3 regions of the Faecalibacterium sp. 3 genome follow, and region 2 is predicted to be linked to each of the others. Evidence: a T-box and tRNA genes for the amino acid it is inferred to sense, from the RefSeq annotation. Region 2 holds a T-box; the other regions hold tRNA genes.
The links. A T-box is a leader RNA that pairs with one kind of tRNA and senses whether it is charged. The one in region 2 lies ahead of pheS (phenylalanine--tRNA ligase subunit alpha), so its partner is inferred to be a tRNA-Phe.

Region 1 (7,734 bases), 230 kb from region 2:
CATTATAAAAGCCGCCATATGAGCTGGCTGCACTGCATGTGGGGCATCGGCACCATGATCAGCCCCATGGTCATGGGCCGGGTGCTGGCAGGCGGCGGACCGTGGACGTCCGGATACCGGTACATCGCCCTGTTCCAGATCCTGCTGAGTGCAGTGCTCTTTTTCAGCTTGCCGCTATGGCAGGGCCGTACTGCAGGCACCGACGCCGAAGCTGTCTTGCCGCAGGTGTTGAGCCTTGGGCAGGTATTCCGTCTGCCGGGTGCCAGAGAGGTGATGCTGTGCTTCTTCTGCTACTGTGCATTGGAGACCACGGCCGGTCTGTGGGCCAGCAGCTACCTCACGCTGACGAAAGGCGTCGCCCCCGACACTGCCGCCAGCTTTGCCAGCCTGTTCTACATCGGCATCACCGCCGGGCGCGCCGCCTGCGGCTTTTTGACCCTGAAATTCAACGATACGCAGATGATCCGCATGGGTCAGTGCATTCTGGCCGCAGGCGTGCTGGCCCTGCTGCTGCCCGGGCCGCAGGTGCTTGCCCTGTGCGGTCTTGTTCTGGTGGGGCTGGGCTGTGCGCCCATCTATCCCAGCATCATCCACTCCACGCCGGAGCACTTCGGTGCAGACAGATCGCAGGCGGTCATTGGCATCCAGATGGCAAGCGCCTATGTGGGCAATCTGGCCATGCCGCCGCTGTTCGGGCTGCTGGCAAACAATATCACTCCTGCGCTGTTCCCATTTTATCTGCTGGCACTGCTGGTGTTCATGGTGTTCATGCACGAACAGCTGGTGCGCAAAACAAGCCGCTGCTAATTCTCCCATTTCATATATAGCAAAAGGCTCCCTGTCCGGTCTCGGGCGGGGAGCCTGCTGTTTTAAGAGGAGTTATTTACAGGATACACCGGCTGATGGCATTGGCGACCGCAAACAGTTCCTGCTGGCCGATAAAGCCGAACTTTGCCTCGTGTGCGTCCGCAAAGCAGACCGTCAGCTGCGATGCCTGCACCGGGTCGCCAAAGCCTGCCGTCTGAATGCCGAAGTGCAGCACCTTGCGGTACGGCAGCACAAAGATCTGCTGCCGGGTACCGGTGACGCCCTGCATATCCACCATGATGATGCGGTGGGTGGTAAAGATCACCTGATCGCGCACCGTCTTGTAGGCGCCCACGATGCTCTCGCCGTCCAGAAGCAGTGCGCGGGCATTTTTGCAGATATCCTTTTCCTGAAGGCGGATGAGGTTTTCCATTGGTTTATCACGGAATTCCATGGTTTTTGTCCCCTTTCCTTGGTAGTTTTCTACTCTTATTGTAGCATTCCCGCCTGCTGTTTACAAGATGCGGTCTCGCCTTTTGCGTCATGCTGTGCTATACTGTATGCAAAAAAGATTTTGTACGAAATGAGGTTTTGTACCCGTGGAGATCATTATTCATCAGGCTATCCTGCATGTGCTGGACACCACCATGGACGCCCCTGTGCTGAGCGGCGGCGGCATGGAAATGACCGCTGAAAAAACCGCCTACTTCCAGTACCACATCGAGAAACTGCTTGCCAGCGACGATATCCGCCAGTGCCGCCCGCTGCCGGATTCCGCCTTTAAAAATGAGCTGGAACACAATCACGATTTTGTGGACCTTTCCTGCCGCATTGCCGGGGTGCTGTTCGACTACATGCATGCCCACACCACCATCCCGGGGGCAGACCTTGCGGTGGTGGATTTTACCCGCGATGGCGAGCCGTGGCTGGGCATCCTGAAGCTGAACTACAAAAACGGCTACACCCATTACACCGAGACCGTAGAAGGTGCCCCGGTGAACTCCATCATACAGCAGCGGGCCTGTCTGCCCAGCCAAAGCGGCAAAGTAGAGGAAGGCGCACTCGTGAACCTCACCGATTACTCCATGAAGCTGCTGGAAAAGAAATTTGACATCGACGGGCACAAGGATTTTTATCTTTCCACCGTGGTGTTCCAGTACACCACCGCTCAGCCGGAGAAAAAAAAGCTGCAGGCCATTCAGGAAGCCGCTGTTCAGGCCGTGCAGGAAAACTACGCGGATCAGCCCCACGTAGAGGCTCAGGTCGCGATGCTGATCGCAAATCAGGCCGCTGACAACGACAATCAGGTGTCCATCCAGCAGGTGCGCCAGCAGCTGGAAGAGGAATATCCCCTTGCCGCCGTGCCCTTTGACGACTACGTAGAAAAGAGCGATGTGCTGGAAGCGCCTGAGCAGCCCGTGACCGTGACCCCTGCGCGCATCCGCCGCATGGAGAGCCGCAGCATCCACACTGCAAACGGCATTGAGGTGAAGATCCCCACCGAGCTGCTGAACTCGGAAAATGAAGTAGAGTTTCTGCACAGCGACGACGGCAGCATTTCGCTGCTCATCAAAAATGTGATCCTGTAAGAAACGATTTAAAATTGTCTCCGCACACAGGGTGCGCTCCGACAACATCAGCGGAATAATTATTTTTATATTTGCAAAGCCGGAAAATCTGCGGATTTTCCGGCTTTGCTTTTTCACAGGAAGGAGATGCAATGGGAAACAACAGCAAAAAAGCCATCATCTTTGCATTGCTGCATTGATGATGGCTTCGTGTTGGAGCGGCCGACGAGGCTCGAACTCGCTACCTCCACCTTGGCAAGGTGGCGCTCTACCAGATGAGCTACGGCCGCATATGGTGCCTCCGATCGGAATCGAACCAATGACACGGGGATTTTCAGTCCCCTGCTCTACCGACTGAGCTACAGAGGCAAAGGTTGCTTTGGCTTTCGCCAAAGCAAACGACCCGGATCGGGCTCGAACCGACGACCCCCAGCGTGACAGGCTGGTGCTCTAACCAACTGAGCTACCGGGCCACATGGTGGAAGTTAACGGGCTCGAACCGCTGACCCTCTGCTTGTAAGGCAGATGCTCTCCCAGCTGAGCTAAACTTCCACAAATGGAGCGGCCGACGAGGCTCGAACTCGCTACCTCCACCTTGGCAAGGTGGCGCTCTACCAGATGAGCTACGGCCGCACATTCCATGTGTTCGTGCCGGTTGTTTACCGGCGACGCTGATTATTATACCGTACCGTCCGGCAATTGTCAACCACAAATTTGCATTTTTTGCAAAAAATTTCAAAACAGGCCTGTCTGCGCACAAAAAGCCTTTTCTGCACTGGCTGACACCGCCGTTCATTCATGTTTGCCGCAACAGACACGAGGAAAATTTAGTTGCTTTCTCCTGTAGGAACCATTATAATAAGAATGTCATTTTATCGCCTGCAAAAGCTGCGTCTGTTATGCCGCCGAGGGCATGCAGGCGCGTTTTCGTGCGCAGAAATAGGAAATGCCAGCATAAAGGAGCAAACACGATGTATAAGATCACTGAAAAAGTCGCGCTGAACCCCACCGTGACAAAGATGGTCATTGAAGCCCCGCTGATTGCCAAAAAGGCAAAGCCGGGCCAGTTTATCATTGTGCGCCCGTTTGAGGACAGCGAGCGCATCCCCCTGACCGTGGCCGGTTACGACCGCAAGAAGGGCACTGTGGACATCATTTTCCAGATCGTGGGCGGTACCACGATGGAGCTGAACAGCCTGAAGGTCGGCGAGAGCGTCCACGATTTCGTGGGCCCGCTGGGCCGTGCCACCGAGGTGGAGGGTCTGAAGAAGGTCTGTGTCGTGGGCGGCGGCGTAGGCTGCGCCATTGCCCTGCCCATTGCCCGTGAGCTGCACGAGCAGGGCTGTGTGGTGCACAGCGTGGTCGGCTTCCGCAATAAGGATCTGCTGATCCTGGAGGACGAGTTCCGGGCCTGCAGCGATGAGCTGCGCATTATGACCGACGATGGCAGCTACGGCACCAAGGGCGTTGTTACCGCCGCTCTGGACGAGCTGGTGGCCGCAGGCAACCAGTACGATCTGGTCATCACCATCGGCCCGCTGATCATGATGAAGTTCGTGGTCAAGACCTGCCAGAAGCATGGTCTGAAGAGCATCGTTTCCATGAACCCCATCATGATCGACGGCACCGGCATGTGCGGCGGCTGCCGCCTGACCGTAGGCGGCGAGACCAAGTTCGCCTGCGTGGACGGCCCCGACTTTGACGGCGATCTGGTGGATTTTGACGAAGCAATGGCCCGCGGCACCATGTACCGCCCGTTTGAGGCACACGCCCGTGAAGCGGCATGCAATCTGCTCAATCAGGAGGTAAAGTAAGATGGCTTTCAATATGGACCCGAAGAAGTGCCCCATGCCCACCCAGGACCCCAATGTGCGCAATAAGAACTTCAAGGAAGTTGCTCTGGGCTACACCGAAGAAATGGCCGTGAACGAAGCAAAGCGCTGCGTGCACTGCAAGAACAAGCCCTGCCAGACCGGCTGCCCCGTGGGCATCGATATCCCTGAGTTCATCGGTCATGTGGCCGAGGGCGACTTTGAAGCCGCTTATCAGGTGATCAACCGCTCCTCTTCCCTGCCCGCCGTCTGCGGCCGTGTCTGCCCGCAGGAGAGCCAGTGCGAGGGCAAGTGCACCCGCGGCATCAAGAACGAGCCTGTGGGCATCGGCCGCTTGGAGCGCTTTGTTGCCGACTGGCACCGCGAGAATGTGCACACCGCCCCCATCGTGCCCGAATGGAATGGCCACAAGGTGGCCATCATCGGTGCAGGCCCTGCCGGCCTGACCGCCGCAGGCGATCTGGCAAAGCTGGGCTATAAGGTCACCGTTTACGAGGCCCTGCATGTAGCCGGCGGCGTGCTGATGTACGGCATCCCCGAGTTCCGTCTGCCCAAGGCCATCGTGCAGCAGGAGATCGACGGCCTGAAGAAGATGGGCGTTGATTTTGAGTGCAATATGGTCATTGGCAAGGTGCTCACCATCGACGAGCTGATGGGCGAGTACGGCTACGAGGCCGTGTTTGTAGGCTCCGGTGCCGGTCTGCCCCGCTTTATGGGCATCCCCGGCGAGAGCCTGAAGGGCGTCTACTCTGCCAACGAGTTCCTGACCCGCTCCAACCTGATGAAGGCTTATCTGCCCACCAGCAAGACCCCCATCCGCACCGGCAAGAAGGTCGCCGTTGTGGGCGGCGGCAACGTGGCCATGGACGCTGCCCGCAGCGCCCTGCGTCTGGGCGCCGAGACCGTGTACATCGTCTACCGCCGCGGCATGGCTGAGCTGCCCGCCCGTAAGGAAGAGGTGGAGCACGCCGAGGAAGAGGGCATCATCTTCAAGACCCTGTGCAACCCTGTGGAGATCCACGCCAATGACGAGGGCTTTGTCAAGTCCATCACTTGCATCGAGATGGAGCTGGGCGAGCCCGATGCTTCCGGCCGCCGCCGCCCCATCGAGAAGAAGGGCAGCGAGTTTGAGCTGGACGTGGACACGGTCATCATGAGTCTGGGCACCAGCCCCAACCCGCTGATCCGCTCCACCACCCCGGGTCTGGAGACCAACAAGCACGGCTGCATCGTCACCGACGGCGACGACGGCAAGACCAGCCGTGACGGTGTGTACGCGGGTGGTGACGCCGTGACCGGCGCTGCCACCGTCATCAAGGCCATGGGCGCAGGCAAGGCTGCTGCAAAGGCCATTGACGAGTACATCCAGAGCAAATAAATTTCCAAGGTGGCTGCGAACGCAGTGAGCAGACGGATGAGGGGTAATTTAAGGTAAAATGCTGCTGTCCCGCGCCCTCATCAGTCACCTGCGGTGACAGCTTCCCCCGACCGGGGGAAGCCTTCCTTCGGAAAGCCGATTTCCATGTGTGAAGGTAGGCAGCGCCCACTGAATACCGGATATAAAAAATCCCCTGTGCCAGCGCACAGGGGATTTTTGCATCTTATTCTGCAGTCTCCGTTGTGAGCACCGGGTAGCCCGTCCGCACGCACCGCACGGCACAGCGGGCACGGCCGCCTGTGGTGCAGGTGAAGAGGGTCAGATCCCAGTTATCGGAATCTTCCGTCTTTTCGGTCATTTTTTCGATCTGGGTAGGCTGCAGATTCTCCACATAGGAGACCTCATAGCTCCACCGCATGCCGTCCATATCGGTAAAATAGACCTGTGCCCCTTCGGCCAGCCATTTGATGGGGCTGAAGTGCTTTGCATAGTTATGGGCGCAGACCACCATGTTGTCCGCGTATGTGGAGCCGGAGTACCGGCCGGGCGCGATCTTCAGACCCGCATAGCTCCACTCGCTCATCACGGGCAGGTCGAGCCCAATGGAGGGGATGGACAGGTAGCCGATGTAGCTCCAGCCGTCCAGTTCCGTCTCGGTCATGGGCTGGGCGGGGTTCAGCTCCGGCTGCAGCACAACGGTCTCCGACTTTGCCTTTTCCTCAACCGTTGTGGTCAGGGTCTGTTCCAGCTCTCCCAGTGCCTGCTGTGCCGCCTTGTCTGCGCGGGCCGCATCCCACTTGTTGTAGGCAAGCAGCGCCGCCGCCGCCAAAATGAGCAGCGCACCCAGCACCATACATATCTTTCCTATTTTCTGTCTCATGGCAGCGCTTCCTTTTTGTTCAGCACCCAGCCAGCGGCAAACAGCAGCACACCGCTGACCGCCAGCACCGGCACAGGCCAGTTCAGCTGGCCGGTCTGGGGCAGACCGTTCATGACTGCGCCGTCCGGATGGCCCGCCAGTGCGGGATTATCCGGGTTTCCCGGGGCCACCGGGCTATCCGGGCTGCCGGGAGCCACCGGACTATCCGGGCTGCCGGGCGAGACCGGGTTGCCCGGACCATCCGGGTTCTTGGGCGTATCCGGGTTTGTGGGCTCCGTGGGCTGTTCCGGGGTGCCGGGCTTGTCCGGCACGGGAGTGGGCGGTACAGGCGGCGTATCCGGTTTGACGGGGGTGTAGCCGCCCACCTTGGGGGAGGCGTCCACCTCATAATTCCATTTCCCATTTTCTGCCATGGGCAGGGAAACGAGGAACGGTTTGATGGGCGCATAGCCATTAGAGGCCTTGCTCTGCACGATCAGGTACAGGCCAAGTTCCAGATCTTCAAAGGCGGCATTGCCGTCTGCATCAACGGTTTTTGTGGTGCCCCGTGCGCCCTGCGGCATATATTCCAGCAGCTGGTCTGCCAGCGTGCTGTCGGTCAGGTCACCCAGCGCGATGCCGCAGCCGTAAAAATCGCCGCAGTATTCAAAGCTCAGGTCGCCGTTTTTGCGCTTCACCTCAGCCACGCGGTACAGCGTCAGCTGACCGCCGCTCAGAGCCTTATCCTTGGCGCTGTCGTACAGCGCAACGCGGATGGTGCCGGTGGCAGGGTTTCCGCTGGCATCCACCAGCCGGATATTCGCACTGGTGGCAAGGGCAGGCAGTGCGCCTGCCGCCAGAAGGCACAGCATCAAAAGCAGGGCTGCAAGCCGCCTGCGCAAGCTTTTCTGTTCCATCGGCTGCTCACTCCCCTTTCTCTTCGTGTTTTTTGCGTTTGGCCAGCAGCAGGGCCGCACCCACGGTCAGCATACCGCCCACCGCCGCAAAGGGCATCGTGCCCATGCCGCCGGTGGAGGGCAGCACGTAGGACGAATAAATGGTGTTGGTGATATAAATGCTGCCTTTCTGGATGTCGGTATCATTGTTAGGGCTATAGGTGGTTTTCCAAAGGCCGGTGTCCAGTTCCTTCACAGAGTAGAACCAATCCTCGCCCTTCTCATCCTTTGCCGGGATGGCCGTGCCTTCCCATGTATGGGACCAGTTGTTAGTTTTCGACAGCTCGACCGGCGTACCGTATGCCTCGTATGCCTCCGGCGGCTGGCCAGCCTT
Region 2 (7,734 bases):
GGGCTCCGGTCTGTACACCTACTCGCGTGAGCAGGACTGCACCCTGAAACAAGCCTACTGGGGTACACAGGAACTTGAAAAGTTCTCCAACCAGTGGACGGCACAGGATGCGGCAGAGGGCCTCAATCAGTTGATCCGGAATTATAATGCGGGCATCCAGATCACCTACCCGCTGTATACGGCAGAGGAAATTGCGCAGGACACCAGCCGGGACGTTGTGGAACTATACTATTTTCCGGCGCAGGGAGAAACGAAAAACCGGAAATATGCACTGGTGCTGGGTGGAAATGCCCTGATTACCAGCGCCGAGATCCGCGAGGGCATATCTACGGCGTGGCAGATGAACCAGATGGGCTATACTACGTTTGTGCTGCGCTACCGTATCGGGATACGGGCAGGTGGCAACGCACCCATGGAAGATGTGGCGCGGGCAGTGCAGTATATCACCGCACATGCAGAGCAGTTTGATGTGCAGCCGGAGCAGTATGCGGTGATCGGATACTCTTCCGGCGGACAGATCACCGGTCTGTTCGGTACGGATGCAGTGGGATACCGGAACTACGGCTTGCCAAAGCCTGGTGCTCTGCTGCTGGGTTATCCGGTAAATACATTCCGGGAACTGAAACCGGGCTATCGGATCCTGCTGGATCCCGATGTGCTTGCACAGCGGTATTACGATATGAATGTGTCGGACTATATAACGCCGGATTATCCACCGACCTTTTTCTGGTGTGGCAAAAATGACCTGACGCTTATGCTGATGGACTGGTACGCACAAATTCCGCAGCTTCAAAAAGCGATGGAGAAGAACGGCGTGCCCTATGTCAGCCATGTGTATGATAACGCGCCGCATTCGATTTCTACAGGACGCGGCACCGATGCAGAAGGATGGCTGAACGAGGCTGTTGCATTCTGGAAAGAACAGACAAAATAAAAAAACACGCAGATCCGGGCTTTGCAGCTGCACAGCCCGGATTTTGCAATGGGAGACGAAAATGGAATTTCTGGCATTTCTTTACACGGTGCTGCTGGTGGCCATCTGCCTGATGATGGCGCTGCTGCTCTACCGCTCGGCAAAGCCGACGGCCAGCCGGGACGATACGGAACTGAAGGAATGGCTGCGCCAGCAGCTGGATGCGCAGAACCGTCAGATGGAAGCAAAGCTGGCAGAGATGTCTCAGCAAAACCTTGCCGCCATGGGGCAGATCAGCGAGACGCTGCAGGCTTCGGTGCAGAGTATGAGCACCGCCCTTGCTGCCGGGCAGGGCAGTCAGCAGCAGACCATGGAGCAGCGGCTCCAGGGGCTGGAAGCCTCTAATTCCCGCAAGCTGGAAGAGATGCGCCGCACCCTTGCCGAGGGCCTGACCACCTTGCAGGCCCAGAACGCCCAGAAGCTGGACGAGATCCGGCATACCGTGGACGAGCAGCTGCAGGATGCCCTGCAAAAGCGGGTGACCGAGAGCTTCAAAGCGGTCAATGACCAGCTGGAACAGGTATATAAGGGTCTTGGCGAGATGCAGAACCTTGCCGCCGATGTGGGCGGGCTGAAACAGGTACTTTCCGGCGTGAAGACCCGCGGCATTCTGGGCGAGATCCAACTGGGTGCGATCCTGGAAGAGATCCTTGCCCCGGAACAGTACGACACCAATGTAGCCACCATCCCGGGCAGTACCCAGCGGGTGGAATATGCCATCCGGATGCCCGGCGCGGACGGCGGCACGGTCTGGCTGCCCATCGATTCCAAGTTCCCCGGCGATACCTATGCTCACCTGCAGGACGCGCAGGCTTCCGGCGACGCACAGGCCGTGGAGAACGCCCGCCACGCACTGGAGCTGGTGCTGCGCAGCGAGGCCAAGGACATCCGGGAAAAATATGTGGAGCCGCCCTATACCACGGCCTTCGGCATCCTGTTCCTGCCGTTTGAGGGCCTGTATGCCGAGGTGGTGAACGCCGGTCTGCTGGAAGTGCTGCAGCGGGACTATCAGGTGAACATCGCGGGTCCCAGCACCATGGCGGCGCTGCTCAACAGTCTGCAGATGGGCTTCAAGACCCTTGCCATCCAGAAGCGCTCCGGCGAGGTGTGGCAGCTGCTGGGTGCGGTAAAGACCGAATTTGACAAGTTCGGGCAGGGGCTTTCCAAGATGCAGCAGCGTCTGCGCCAGACCGACGAAGAGCTGGATAACCTCATCGGGGTGCGCAGCCGTGCCATCAGCCGCAAGCTGCGGGCGGTGCAGACCATGGACGAAAGCACTGCCGCCGCGCTGCTGGAGCTGGACAACGAGCCGGGCAGACCGGTGGCGGCACGTCTGCCGGAGAATGGGGAAGAGCTCTGATGCGCAGAATATTCCCGCGTTATCCCTTGCGATTTTTCTGACGATGTGGTATGATAGGAACTGTTCTCAGAAACAACCGCCGCAAAAACGCGGCACTGCATAAAAATATAAATAAGGAGACCGAGCATTATGAGCGTAAACAAGATCAGTGAAGCCATTCTGGGCGTTGGTGTGGATGATACCACCATCGACCTGTTCGAGAGCCAGTATCCGGTGCCCACCGGCGTCAGCTATAATTCCTATGTCATTCTGGACGAGAAGACCGCCGTTCTGGATACGGTGGATGCCCGCGCCACCGAGCCGTGGCTGGAAAACCTGACCGAAGCTCTGGCAGGCCGTAAGCCGGATTATCTGGTGGTCTCCCACATGGAGCCGGACCACGGCGCAAATATCGCAAAGCTGGCGGCACTCTATCCGGAGATGCAGGTGGTGGGCAACGCCAAGACTTTCCTGTATATGGATCAGTTCTTTGGTGCTGATGCTGTGGCAAAGGAGCGCCGCGTGGTGGTGAAGGACGGCGAGAGCCTGAGCCTTGGCACCCACACCCTGACCTTTGTGTTTGCCCCCATGGTGCACTGGCCGGAGGTCATGGTCAGCTATGAGAGCAGCGAGAAGGTGCTGTTCTCCGCTGATGGCTTTGGACGCTTTGGCGCTGTGGCAAAGTTTGACGAAAAGGCCGACTGGGCCAGCGAAGCCCGCCGCTACTACCTGAACATCGTAGGCAAGTACGGTCCGCAGGTACAGGCGCTGCTGAAAAAGGCAGCGGCTCTGGATATCCGGACCATCTGCCCGCTGCACGGTCCGGTGCTGACCGGAGATCTGGGCAAGTATCTGAACTACTACGACATCTGGTCCAGCTACAAGCCCGAGGAGCCGGAAAAGATCCTTGTGGCAAGTGCTTCCATCCACGGCCACACCCGTGCAGCAGCCCACCTCATGGCAGAAAAGCTGCGTGCAAAGGGCGCAAAGGTAGTGGAGATGGACCTGACCCGCACTGATGTGTCCTATGCCGTCACCGAAGCCTTCCGCTGCGGAAAGATCGTGCTGGCCTGCGCCACCTATGACGGCTTCCTCTTCCCGCCGATGGAGAATCTGCTGACCCACCTCAAGACCAAGAGCTTCCAGAACCGCACGGTCGGCCTGATGGAGAATGGCACCTGGGCACCCATGGCTGCAAAGCTCATGCGCGCCGAGTTGGAAGGCATGAAGAACATCACGGTCTGTGAGAATGTGGTTACCATCCGTTCTGCTGCCAATGCCGCCGCAGAAGCCCAGATGGATGCTCTGGCTGCGGAGATCATGGAAAAGTAAACAGAATGGTCTGTACAGGGTCGCTGCCTGCCGGAGAGCCTCGGCGGGTAGCGGCCTTTTTGCAGCCATTGAACAGACGAAAGAAGTCTGATATAATACAGCTAAAACATATGGTGGGAGGAGCTCAGGAGTGTTAAAATCGATACACAGGGATGTGCTGCAATGGTGGAAAGGCCCGGATAAAAAGTATTTTTGTGTGATGCTTGGGTTTGCTGTTGTGGTGTATTTTCCACTAATGAGTCAAAAACTGACAAATACATTTGACGGACTTTGGATGGATACATATTATATTGCCGGCGGCTGGGAACTTTCTATCGGCAGATGGCTCTGGCCGCTTGCAGATGCGCTGAGGTTTGGCGTTCAGACGGACCCGATCAATTCGCTGCTTACGCTCTCGCTCGTGACACTTTCGTTTATTCTGGTGCGCAGGCTCTTTACGACAAAGGATTCGTTTCTTACCTATCTGCTGGGAATGGCATTTATCTCAAGTGCATCGGTCAGCATCCAACTGTCGTATCGGTACATGTCACCGATCTTCGGATTATCGCTTTTTCTCTCGGTTGCTGCAGCATACTGTGTGATCCGCACGGAAAATAAGGTCAGAGCAGTTGTGCAGGGGACAGTGTGTCTGACACTGAGTCTGGGTCTGTATCAGGCAAATCTCGGGAGTTTCTGCCTGATCCTTCTGGTCTATTTCCTCATGCTTCTGTTTCAAAAGCCGGATCGCAGCCTGATTCATGGGCATATTGCAAAAAGTCTTTGCAGTGCGGCGGCTGGCGTGGTATTGTATTATCTGACCCTGAAGATCGTTTTGCTGATTACGGGCTCTCGGATGTCAGAATACAACGGAGCTGCGAGTGTTTCACCGCTTTATGTTTTAAAGCGGCTGCCCACAGGAGTAGCAAGGGCATACCAGATCTTTGGGATCTATTTTTTTCGGAACCAGTATCGGAACAATATTCTGCAGGCCATGGGCTTTTTTGCGCTGATCGTTTTGCTGGTCGGATTCGGGCTGTTAAAACGCTTTTGGCGGGTCGTCCGGAGCAGAGACCCGGAATACATTTTGCTGAGCGCTGCGGCGTTGGCAGTGCTGCCGGCAATATGCAATGTGACGTTGTTGATTACCAGCGAAGCAACCTGGCATCTGCAGATGGCAGGGGCACTGGATCTGTTTATCCCTCTGTGCATCTTGCTTCTGGATGTGACCCGGAAGGAACAGCCTCAAAATGAAAAATTAAGGATGGCGGCTATCGGAGGGGCCGTCCTTTTGGCAGGCCTTATCGTATACGGCAATGTTTATATGAGGGCGGTCGATCAGGAAGCGATGTATGAAGGCAGAAAATCGCTAAAGACCATGACGGACCGGATCGCGGACGATCTGATCGACTTTGGATATTTTGACGGAGAAGAGCGGCTGCCGGTGGTGTTTGTGGGTAGACCCAGTTCAAACTCGGCTTTCCTGATGAGAGAATATTACCTGTATGCAAACACGTATGCCCAGATAGGCCGATTCTGGGGTGGCGCCGATGTTGCCCGGCAGGTGTGGAAGAGCGTTTTTCAGAATATCACACCGGTCAACTTTACCTATGGAAGAGTGGAACGTTACCTTGAAGTTTATGCGGAAAGCGAAACGGAGCAGATGCCGATCTATCCGCAGGAGGGGTATATCCGGCAGATCGGAGATACGGTGGTCGTCAAGATCTCGGACGATTACAAGGATGAGCTGACCAGCGCGGAAGAAGAAAAGCCGCTGTCGGGCTTTTTTGAACTCGGGCAGGTAGACAATGGCTTTTATGAGCCGTGGAAAGAGGAAGAATGAACCTGTCTGAAAAATGCGGTTGAGTGCGGCATTTGCGGAAACTGCGTGCGCAGCCCTTGCAAACTTCCGCGAAATGTGGTAGTATACATATGGTTATGAACCTGAATACTCCCAAACGCAGCGACGGAGAGAGTAGGTCTGTACCGCACGGCAAAGAGAGAAGCTTCACCGGCTGAAAGGGCTTCCGTGTGCGGGCTGGCTGAAGTTCGCTCCTGAGCGGTCTGTGCGAAAGGCGGAAGCTCACTAGCACAGAACGGTTGCGCCCCGTTACGGCGTTCTGAGAGCCGCCCGGCATCTGTGCACGGGTGGAAACCGGGTGGTACCGCGGAGCAGAAGAATTACAGCTTCGTCCCTTTTGCCTGAGAAATCGGGCAGGGGACGGAGCTTTTTTGTTGCACTCCGCTCATCAACACGAAGAATAAAGGAGAGAACATCCATGCAAGCAATGATCGACGAGCTGGCAAAACAGGCCGCTGAAAGCCTTGGTCAGGTGTCCGGCAAGGAAACGCTGGCCTCCTTCTGGCAGGAGTACCTCAGCAAAAACGGCAAGATCTCTGCCCTGATGAAGAACCTGCGCACCGTTGCGCCGGAAGAGCGTCCTGCCATGGGCAAGATCATCAACGAACTCAAGGCAAAGGTGCAGGCAGACTATGACGCTGCCGCAGAACAGGTGAAGCAGGCAGAGCTTGCTGCCCGCAATGCCGCTGAGACGGTGGATATCACGCTGCCCGCCAAGACCCGCCCCATGGGCGGCCTGCACCCGCTGACCCTGATCACCAACCAGATCATCGACGTGTTCTCCGGCATGGGCTTTTCGGTGGGCACCTTCCCGGAGATCGAGGACGATGACCACAACTTTACCCGTCTGAACGTGCCCAAGGATCACCCGGCACGCGACATGCAGGACACCTTCTACCTGTCGGAGGAGTTCCTGCTGCGTACCCAGACTTCCGGCGGCCAGATCCGCACCATGGACGTTCAGAAGCCGCCCATCAAGATCCTGATGCCCGGCCGTGTGTTCCGCTCCGACTCCGACGCTACCCACAGCCCCATGTTCCACCAGATGGAAGGTCTGGTGGTGGATAAGGGCATCACGCTGGGCGACCTGCAGGGCGCACTGAACACCTTCGTGCAGAAACTGTTCGGTGCTGACACCCGCACCCGCCTGCGTCCTTCTTACTTCCCGTTCACCGAGCCCAGCGTGGAGGTGGACGTGAGCTGCTTCGAGTGCCACGGCAAGGGCTGCCCGCTGTGCAAGCACACCGGCTGGATCGAGGTGCTGGGCGGCGGCGTTGTCAACCGCAAGGTGCTGGAGAACTGCAATATCGATCCGGATGAGTATTCCGGTTTCGCCTTCGGCATCGGCATCGAGCGTATCGCCATGCTGAAGTATGGCATCAACAATATCGGCCTGATGTTCGAGAACAACCTGCAGTTCCTCAAGCAGTTCCACGAATAAGAGGGGAGAGAAGAGACAATGAAAGTACCTTTCAGCTGGTTAAAAGAATTTGTAGATATCGACGTTACTGCGCAGGAACTGGAGGAAAAGCTCTTCTCCTGCGGCTTTGAGGTCGAAGAGCTGATCCCGCTGGATGCCGGCATCAGTAAGGTGGTCGTCGGCAAGATCGTGGAGATGGAAAAGCAGGAGGGCACCCACCTGACCAAGTGTGTGGTGGACTGCGGCGACTACGGCCACGACATCCGCATCAGCACCGGTGCCGCCAACATGAAGCTGGGCGACTGCGTGCCCGCTGCTCTGGATGGCTCCACCCTGCCCGGCGGCATCAAGATCAAGGCCCGCAAGATGCAGGGCGTGGAGTCCAACGGTATGCTGTGCTCCGGCGAAGAGCTGGGTCTGAACGACGACCTGTTCCCGGGCTCTGAGGTCTACGGCCTGCTCATCCTGCCCGAGGATTCTGTCCCCGGCACCGACATTGCCCCCGTGGTGGGTCTGGATGACTATATCTTTGATATCTCCATCACCGCAAACCGCCCGGACTGCCAGTCCGTTCTGGGCATCGCCCGCGAGGTGGCTGCCGTTCTGGGCAAGCCCCTGCACATGCCCGCCATGGACTACAAGGCTGTCTGCGAGCCGGATGCGCCCATCACCGTCAAGGTGGAGGCACCGGATCTGTGCCCCCGCTACATGGCACACTATGTGCGCAACATCCGCATGGGCGAGTCTCCCCGCTGGATGAAGCGCCATCTGGCTCTGTGCGGCCTGCGCTCCATCAGCAACGTAGTGGATATCACCAACCACACCCTGCTGGA
Region 3 (7,734 bases), 1.9 Mb from region 2:
CGGGCCAGCTGGTGGGGCATGGTGATGCGTCCCATGCTGAACTTGAGTGCAGCCGCCTTTTTCACCTCATCGGACAGGCCGTGGGACGAACCAATGACGAATGCCACGTCCCCTGCCCCGCTGTTCGCGCGGTCCGCAAGGAACTGCGCCAGCTCGTCGGAGGAGATCTGCCTGCCTTCAATGCACATGGCCACGATGGCAGCACCCTTGCGCACGTTGGACAGGATGGCTTTGCCCTCCTTGTCCAGTGCCTTTTTTACCACGGCATCGGAAGCGTTTTTCTCTTCGATCTTCTCTTCCGGCAGTTCAATGATGCGGAAGGACGCGAAGGCGGCAAGACGCTTCTGGTACTCGGCCACGCCCTCGGCGAAATATCTGGCATTCAGCTTGCCCACACAGATCAGGTCGATGTTTTGCATTGCAGTTTCCTCTTTTATATCGAAATGATTTAAAATTGTCTCCGCTTCGCTCTGACAATAATGGCGGAATTTCCATTTTTATTTTCGTGTTTGTCGCGGCCTGCGGGCCGCTCCAAACACATTTTCACGGGTGGGGTCGCTGCCGGAAAATGCATTTTTCCGCTGCACGACGGCTGCAAGCCGACAGCAGCAAGATGCCGTTTGCCGTTGCGGCCTTTCTTGTGAAAAGGCAAATTGGAAAAATCCGCAGATTTTTCCAATTTGCAATCCTTAAAATCAACTTCCGCTGAGAATGGCAGAGCGAAGCGGAGCCATTTCGCAATAAAAAACGTTTTACAGCAGGCTCATCTGCTCGCCCTCGTCCTCGGCGCGAATCAGCGCACCGGTGGCGGGCAGGCTGCGCACCCGGTAGCGGTGGGGGTTCGCCAGCTCCAACGTGTCCGCCGGCACCACCGAAGCGATGGTCTGGTTCTTTTTCAGGGTGACCACCGCCACGCCCTGACTGTCGCGAGTGGCCTTTGCGGCGATCTGTGCCGTGCCCACCAGCAGCATCCGGCTGGCGCTGGTGCGGATGGCAAGCTCGGTCTCCTCCGGCAGGAACAGCATCGTTGCCAGCGGCTCCTTGTCGCAGTAGGCTTTCAGAAGCTTGCGGCGGTTTTGCTTGGTGGCGTAGGAGCTGAGGGGGATCTTGGCGCACTTGCCGCTGGCAAAGAAGAACAGCATAAAGCCGCTGTAATCGCCGGTGATGACCATGCTCAGCACATTTTCGCCCTCATCCATGCCCAGACGGCCCGGGATGAAAATGCCCATCTGGGCCACCTTGCCGTCCTCCAGCTCAGCCAGACGCACCTTGTACACCTGCTGCTTGTCGGTAAAGAACAGCGCCTCCACGTTGTTGCGGGTCTCTACCTGCTGGATGATCTCGTCTCCCTCTTTCAGCTTGTGGGCACCGGCGGTGCGCAGGCTCTGGGGCGGGATCTTTTTAAAGTAGCCCTCCCGGGTAAAGAACACGGTCACGGGATAATCCGGCACAGCCTCCTCCTCGGCAGAGCCGTCCTCCTCCGGCAGGTCGTACAAAATCTCGCTGCGGCGGGGCTGGCCGTATTTTTTCGCTACATCGTTCAGTTCATTGATGATGATGCGGCGAATGCGGGCGGGCTTTGCCAGCACATCGTTCAAATCGGCGATGTCCTTTTCCAGCTGTTCGATCTCGCCGGTGCGCTTGAGGATGTATTCCCGGTTCAAATGGCGCAGCTTGATCTCCGCCACATAGTCCGCCTGCACCTCGTCGATGCCAAAGCCGATCATCAGGTTGGGCACCACCTCGGTCTCCTCCTCGGTGGTCCGGATGATGTGGATGGCCTTGTCGATATCCAGCAGGATGGCGGCAAGACCCTGCAGCAGGTGCAGGCGCTTTTCCTTGCCGTGCAGGTCATAATAGGTGCGGCGGCGCACGCATTCCACGCGGAAGGCCGTCCACTCCTTCAAAATTTCCCGCACGCCCATGACCCGGGGCTGACCGGACACCAGAATGTTAAAGTTTGCGCTGAAACTGTCCTCCAGCGGGGTGGCCTTGAACAGCTTCGCCATCAGCTTGTCGGCGTCCACGCCGCGCTTGAGGTCCAGCGTCAGCTTCAGGCCGTTCAGGTCGGTCTCGTCACGCATGTCGCTGATCTCCCTGACCTTGCCGGTCTTGACCAGCTCTGCGATCTTATCCATGATGGCCTCCACCGTGGTGGTGGGCGGGATCTGGGTCACCTCGATCATGTTTTCGCCGGGCACCACGTTGTAGCGGGCGCGTACCTTCACGCTGCCGCGGCCGTTCTCGTAAATTTCACGCATCTGCGCTTCATCGTACAGGATCTGGCCGCCGCCCACAAAGTCCGGGGCGGGCATAGTGGTGGAGATGTCGTGCTTTTCATCCTTCATCAGGGCCACGGTGGTGGCGCACAGCTCTGCCAGATTGAAGGAGCAGATGTTGCAGGCCATGCCCACCGCGATGCCCAGCGTGTTGTTGGCCAGAATGGTGGGGAATGTGACCGGCAGCAGGGTAGGCTCGGTGGTGGTGCTGTCGTAGTTGGGCACAAAGTCCACGGTCTCCTTGTCGATATCCCGGAACAGCTCCTCGCACACGCCTTCCAGCTTTGCCTCGGTGTAACGGGCAGCAGCGCAGGACATATCGCGGCTGTAGGCCTTGCCGAAGTTGCCCTTGCTGTCCACAAAGGGCACCAGCAGGCTCTCGTTGCCGCGGCCCATGCGCACCATGGTGTCGTAGATGGCGGCATCGCCGTGGGGGTTCAGGTGCATGGTGCTGCCCACGATGTTGGCAGACTTGGTGCGTGCGCCCTTGAGCAGGCCCATCTCGTACATGGTGTACAGCAGCTTGCGGTGCGCCGGCTTGAAGCCATCGATCTCCGGCAGTGCGCGGCTGACGATGACGCTCATGGCGTAGGGCATATAGTTGGTTTCCAGCGTGCGGGTGATGGGGTCCTCCAGCACGCTGCCCGCGTTCAGAATTTCAACGCCGTCGCCCAGCTGCGGGCGCACCGGCTTTATAGCTTTCTTGGTCGATTTTCTAGGCATCTTCTAACCTCTTGACGATTTTAAATGGGCGCCGCTCTCGCTCTGCCCATATTCAGCGGAAAATATTTTTTATTTTTGCAGCTCAGGATGGCCTGCGGGCCATCCTGAGCCGCTCTTTCACCGATGGAGCCGTTCCGGTTTTCTGCATTTTTCCCTTAAAATGCCGTGACCCGTTGGGGCCTTCTTCGTGAAAACGTGATTTGGAGCAGCCCGCAGGCTGCGACAAATCACCAAATTAAAATAACGTTACCTCTGTCATTGCCAGAGCGCAAGCGGAGGCAATTTAAAATCATCAGCTCACATCCAGATCGTCCAGATACTCTGCGCCGTGCTGTGCAATGTGTTCCTTGCGGCCTGCAAGGTTATCACCCAGCAGGATGTCGAACACCTGCGCGGTCTGCACCACATCGGTAGGCATCACTTTAATAAGGCGGCGGCTCTCCGGGTTCATGGTGGTCAGCCACATCATCTCAGGGTCGTTCTCGCCCAGACCTTTGGAGCGCTGGATGGTATATTTTTTCTCTCCGATCTCTTCCAGAAAAGCGGCCTTTTCCGGTTCGGTATAGGCAAAATAGGTGCGCTCCTTCGTGGTGATCTCGTACAAAGGCGACTCGGCGATATACACATAGCCCTTCTCGATCAGGGTCGGCGTCAGGCGGTAGAGCATGGTGAGCACCAGCGTGCGGATCTGGTAGCCGTCCACATCGGCATCGGTACAAATGACGATTTTATTGAACCGCAGGTTGTCGAGGTTAAAGGTCGCCAGCTCCTTGTTGTGCTTGCCGCCCAGCTCCACGCCGCAGCCCATCACCTTGATGAGGTCCACGATGACGTCCGACTTGAAGATGCGGGCATAGTCCGCCTTCAGGCAGTTCAGGATCTTGCCGCGGATGGGCATGATGGCCTGATACTCGCTGTCCCGGCTGGACTTGACCGCGCCCATAGCGGAATCGCCCTCCACGATGTACAGCTCCCGGCGGGAGGCGTCCTTGGTGCGGCAGTCCACGAACTTCTGCACCCGGTTGGCAAGGTCGATCTGGGTGGACAGTGTTTTTTTGATGCTCTGGCGCGTTTTTTCCGCATGTTCGCGGCTTTGTTTGTTCACCAGCACCTGCTGGCAGATCTTCTGGGCCTCCTCCGGTTTTTCCAGAAAATACACTTCCAGATAGTGCTTGAGGAAGTCGGTCATGGCCTGCGAGACGAATTTGTTGGTGATGGCCTTTTTGGTCTGGTTCTCGTAGCTGGTGCGGGTGGAAAAGCTGGAGGACACATACACCAGACAGTCCTGCACGTCCTGAAAACTGATGGCGCTCTCGCCCTTTTTGTACAGATTCTTTTCCTTCAGGTACTTGTTGATCTGGTAGACAAAGGCGGTGCGCACCGCATGCTCCGGGCTGCCGCCGTGCTCCAGCCACGAAGAGTTGTGGTAGTATTCCAGCAGCTGCACCTTATTGGAAAAGCAGAAGGCGGCGCTCATGCGCACCTTATAGTCCGGCTGGTCTTCGCGGTCCCGGCCCACCGCCTCGCTCTCGCAGCTGAACACCGGGGTCAGGGTGTCCTCCCCGGCGGTTTCGGCCACATAGTCCGCAATGCCGTGCTCATAGCACCAGCTCTCCTTCCAGGGCTTGCCGGTGGCAGGGTCTTTTTCCTTTTCATCGGTAAAGTTGAGGGTAAGCCCTGCATTGACCACGGCCTGACGGCGCAGCACATCCTTATAATAGCTGCCGGGCACATCAATGTCGGTGAACACCTCATCGTCCGGCTTCCAGTGGATGATGCTGCCGGTGCGGCGGCCCTTGTATTCCTCTTTGTGCAGGCCGCCCACGTTCTCGCCCTTTTTAAAATCAAGGTGATAGTGGCAGCCGTCACGGTAGATATCCGCCGTCATCCACGCAGAAGCATACTGGGTAGCGCACAGACCCAGACCGTTCAGGCCAAGGCTGAACTCATAGTTATCCTCGCCTTCGCCGTACTTGCCGCCTGCATACATCTCACAGAACAGCAGCTCCCAGTTGTAGCGGCCCTCGCCGTTGTTCCAGTCCACAGGCATGCCGCGGCCAAAGTCCTCCACGATGACGCTGCCGTCCTTGCAGCGGGTGACGTTGATGGTGTCGCCGTGGCCGTCCCGGGCTTCATCGATGGAGTTGGAGACGATCTCAAAGATGGAGTGGGCACAGCCCTCCACGCCGTCCGAACCAAAGATGACGGCCGGGCGCTTGCGCACACGGTCGGCACCTTTCAGAGAAGTGATGCTCTCGTTGCCATATTCCTGTTTTTTTGCCATGCTGCTCCTCCCGGCCCCGCTCTCTTTTAAAAACCGGAGCCGTCTTGCTTCAAATCAAAACGCCTTTGCTCTTTTTGCTTATATATAAGTATACGCAAGAGTAAAGAGCAAAAGCGCCTGTGTTCTTTTTCTATTATTAAACCATAGGTTGTTAATCTTGTCAAATGTTCTTTGCGCATCCTTTTGCTCTCCTTTCTGTTCAAAAAAGTCGTTCTTATTTTGTGCGATAAAGCGACCAAAATTAAGAAAGTTTTAATTTTCTTGAAAAAATTTGAATTTACCCCTTTACAAAATCGAAATTTCAGGTATAATAATCATCGTCCGGTGCGCCTCTGTAGCTCAGTCGGTAGAGCAGGGGACTGAAAATCCCCGTGTCATTGGTTCGATTCCGATCGGAGGCACCAGTCAAGGAAACCCAGCAGGGTTTCCGAATATGCGGCCGTAGCTCATCTGGTAGAGCGCCACCTTGCCAAGGTGGAGGTAGCGAGTTCGAGCCTCGTCGGCCGCTCCATAACGGAGCAGCAAAAGTTGCTCCAATATGGCCCGGTAGCTCAGTTGGTTAGAGCACCAGCCTGTCACGCTGGGGGTCGTCGGTTCGAGCCCGATCCGGGTCGCCACCAAGAAAGCGCAAGCTTTCACCTACTTTGAAACTTGTTTTCAGGGCATCAGAAATGATGGGTGCAAGGTAAAATGCACCGAATATGCGGCCGTAGCTCATCTGGTAGAGCGCCACCTTGCCAAGGTGGAGGTAGCGAGTTCGAGCCTCGTCGGCCGCTCCAATGGAGTGGTATTCATCACTCCCTATATGGTGACGTGGCCAAGTGGTAAGGCAAGGGTCTGCAAAACCCTCATCCACCAGTTCAAATCTGGTCGTCACCTCCAAAAGATTCCCGGAAGCTTCGGCTTCCGGGATTTTTTGTTTTGCGCTGTTCCTGCCGGGGGCAAGGCCTGTGACTGTTCAACCCACCTGTGTATCATAGGGATTTTTGAACAGTAGCCCTTGCCGGGGAGTGGGACGATTTAAAATGTGCTCCGCTGCGCTCTGCACATATTCAGCGGAATGATTATTTTTATTTCGCGTTTGTCGCGCTCTGCGGAGCGCTCCAAACGCTATTTTCACAGAAGGGCTGCAATGATTAAAAGTGCGGTCTGAATTGCAAATGCCGTTTTCCTCCACGACCCCTCCCGTGAAAAGGGGATTCAGAAAAGCCCGCAGGCTTTTCTGAATCCCGAATAAAAAAACTAATTCCGCTATTTATGCGCAGAGCGCACGCGGCGCGCATTCCAAACCGTTCTCTCAGAACCGCAGCCGCATCTGATACCACACCACCCCGCCGTGGGTAGAGCCGGAAACGCCCTCGTTCACAAAGCCGAACTTGGCGTAATAGTGCAAAAGCTTTTCCTTGCAGGTCAGCACCAGCCCCCTGCGCCCCTGTGCGCGGGCATCTGCAATGGCCCGCTGCAGCAGCAGCCCGGCGTAGCCTTGGCAGCGGCAGCGCGGGAGGGTGTTCACCCCAAAGATCATCTGCCATGCGCCGTTTTCATCATGCAGGGCGGCATCTGCGTACATCGCATCGGTCAGGTCGGGCGTGTCGGTGCAAAAGCCGTCCACAAAGGCCGCCAGCTGCCCATCCTCAAACAGCAGCCAGAAGTGGTTTGCATAGTGTGCCAGCCGCCCGGCAAATTCCTCTGCCGTGGCAGCCTCCGCTGCCGGAAAACAGGCCGCCTCCACGGCGGCAATGGCAGGCAGGTCATCCATAGTCGCGTTGCGGATCTCCATGGTATTTCCCCTTTTCTTTTTTCTATTCAGTGTACCACAGCCGCCGCGCAAAGGCAAAGTGTTTGCATCTGTTCCCTGTCCGTGCTACAATGGCTATACTGCTATAGAAAGGAGCTGACGCCATGCCCACCGAAAACCATACCACCCTCACCCCGGATACGCCGGTGCGCTACCTGAAGGGCGTCGGCCCCAAGACCGCCGAGCGATTTGAGAAGCTGGGCATCGTGACGCTGGCCGACCTGCTGTGCCACTACCCCCGCAGATATATCGACTTCACGAAGCCCTACTCCATCGCAGAGGCCCCCGCCGATGTGGAATGCGTGGTAAAGGCCGAGGTGTTCGCAAAGCCCGGCGGGCGCATCCTGCCGGGCGGGCGGCGGATGGAGCGCCTCACCGCCGGGGACGATGTGTCCAGTCTGGAGATCACATGGTTCAATAACCCCTATGCCGCCCAGAAGCTGCAGCTGGGGCAGGAATACTATTTTCAGGGCATCGTTACCGGCGGGATGCTGCGCCGCCAGATGGTCAACCCGCAGGTGCGCACAGCCGAGCAGATCAAGGCTTCTCCTTTTGAAGCCGTCTACCCCCAGACTGAGGGCCTGACCAGCAATGCCATTGCCAAATGTGTGCGTCAGCTTCTGCCCCACGCAGAGCTGCTGCCCGACCCG

Region 1: it has a tRNA-Phe gene. The T-box ahead of pheS (phenylalanine--tRNA ligase subunit alpha) is inferred to sense a tRNA for this amino acid. The anticodon was not compared.
Region 3: it has a tRNA-Phe gene. The T-box ahead of pheS (phenylalanine--tRNA ligase subunit alpha) is inferred to sense a tRNA for this amino acid. The anticodon was not compared.

Annotation. Positions count from the first base shown of each region.
Region 1 covers NZ_JBLWFN010000001.1:2,270,100-2,277,833, forward strand. The annotation lists gene ACNSPV_RS10800 (MFS transporter) at 1-807, shown strand, start outside; gene ACNSPV_RS10805 (PH domain-containing protein) at 884-1,261, opposite strand; gene ACNSPV_RS10810 (nucleoid-associated protein) at 1,407-2,396, shown strand; tRNA gene ACNSPV_RS10815 (tRNA-Gly) at 2,590-2,665, opposite strand; tRNA gene ACNSPV_RS10820 (tRNA-Phe) at 2,669-2,744, opposite strand; tRNA gene ACNSPV_RS10825 (tRNA-Asp) at 2,775-2,848, opposite strand; tRNA gene ACNSPV_RS10830 (tRNA-Val) at 2,852-2,927, opposite strand; tRNA gene ACNSPV_RS10835 (tRNA-Gly) at 2,933-3,008, opposite strand; gene ACNSPV_RS10840 (sulfide/dihydroorotate dehydrogenase-like FAD/NAD-binding protein) at 3,347-4,189, shown strand; gene gltA (NADPH-dependent glutamate synthase) at 4,191-5,585, shown strand; gene ACNSPV_RS10850 (sortase) at 5,809-6,465, opposite strand; gene ACNSPV_RS10855 (pilin N-terminal domain-containing protein) at 6,462-7,361, opposite strand; gene ACNSPV_RS10860 (SpaA isopeptide-forming pilin-related protein) at 7,369-7,734, opposite strand, start outside.
Region 2 covers NZ_JBLWFN010000001.1:2,501,055-2,508,788, reverse strand. The annotation lists gene ACNSPV_RS11850 (alpha/beta hydrolase) at 1-934, shown strand, start outside; gene rmuC (DNA recombination protein RmuC) at 996-2,333, shown strand; gene ACNSPV_RS11840 (FprA family A-type flavoprotein) at 2,463-3,644, shown strand; gene ACNSPV_RS11835 (glucosyltransferase domain-containing protein) at 3,775-5,463, shown strand; T-box leader at 5,575-5,820, shown strand; gene pheS (phenylalanine--tRNA ligase subunit alpha) at 5,900-6,922, shown strand; gene pheT (phenylalanine--tRNA ligase subunit beta) at 6,941-7,734, shown strand, end outside.
Region 3 covers NZ_JBLWFN010000001.1:567,956-575,689, forward strand. The annotation lists gene rlmH (23S rRNA (pseudouridine(1915)-N(3))-methyltransferase RlmH) at 1-419, opposite strand, end outside; gene ACNSPV_RS02610 (hypothetical protein) at 449-679, opposite strand; gene ACNSPV_RS02615 (DNA gyrase subunit A) at 753-3,002, opposite strand; gene ACNSPV_RS02620 (DNA gyrase/topoisomerase IV subunit B) at 3,295-5,286, opposite strand; gene ACNSPV_RS02625 (hypothetical protein) at 5,313-5,465, opposite strand; tRNA gene ACNSPV_RS02630 (tRNA-Phe) at 5,615-5,690, shown strand; tRNA gene ACNSPV_RS02635 (tRNA-Gly) at 5,722-5,797, shown strand; tRNA gene ACNSPV_RS02640 (tRNA-Asp) at 5,827-5,903, shown strand; tRNA gene ACNSPV_RS02645 (tRNA-Gly) at 5,990-6,065, shown strand; tRNA gene ACNSPV_RS02650 (tRNA-Cys) at 6,094-6,168, shown strand; gene ACNSPV_RS02655 (GNAT family N-acetyltransferase) at 6,584-7,066, opposite strand; gene recG (ATP-dependent DNA helicase RecG) at 7,189-7,734, shown strand, end outside.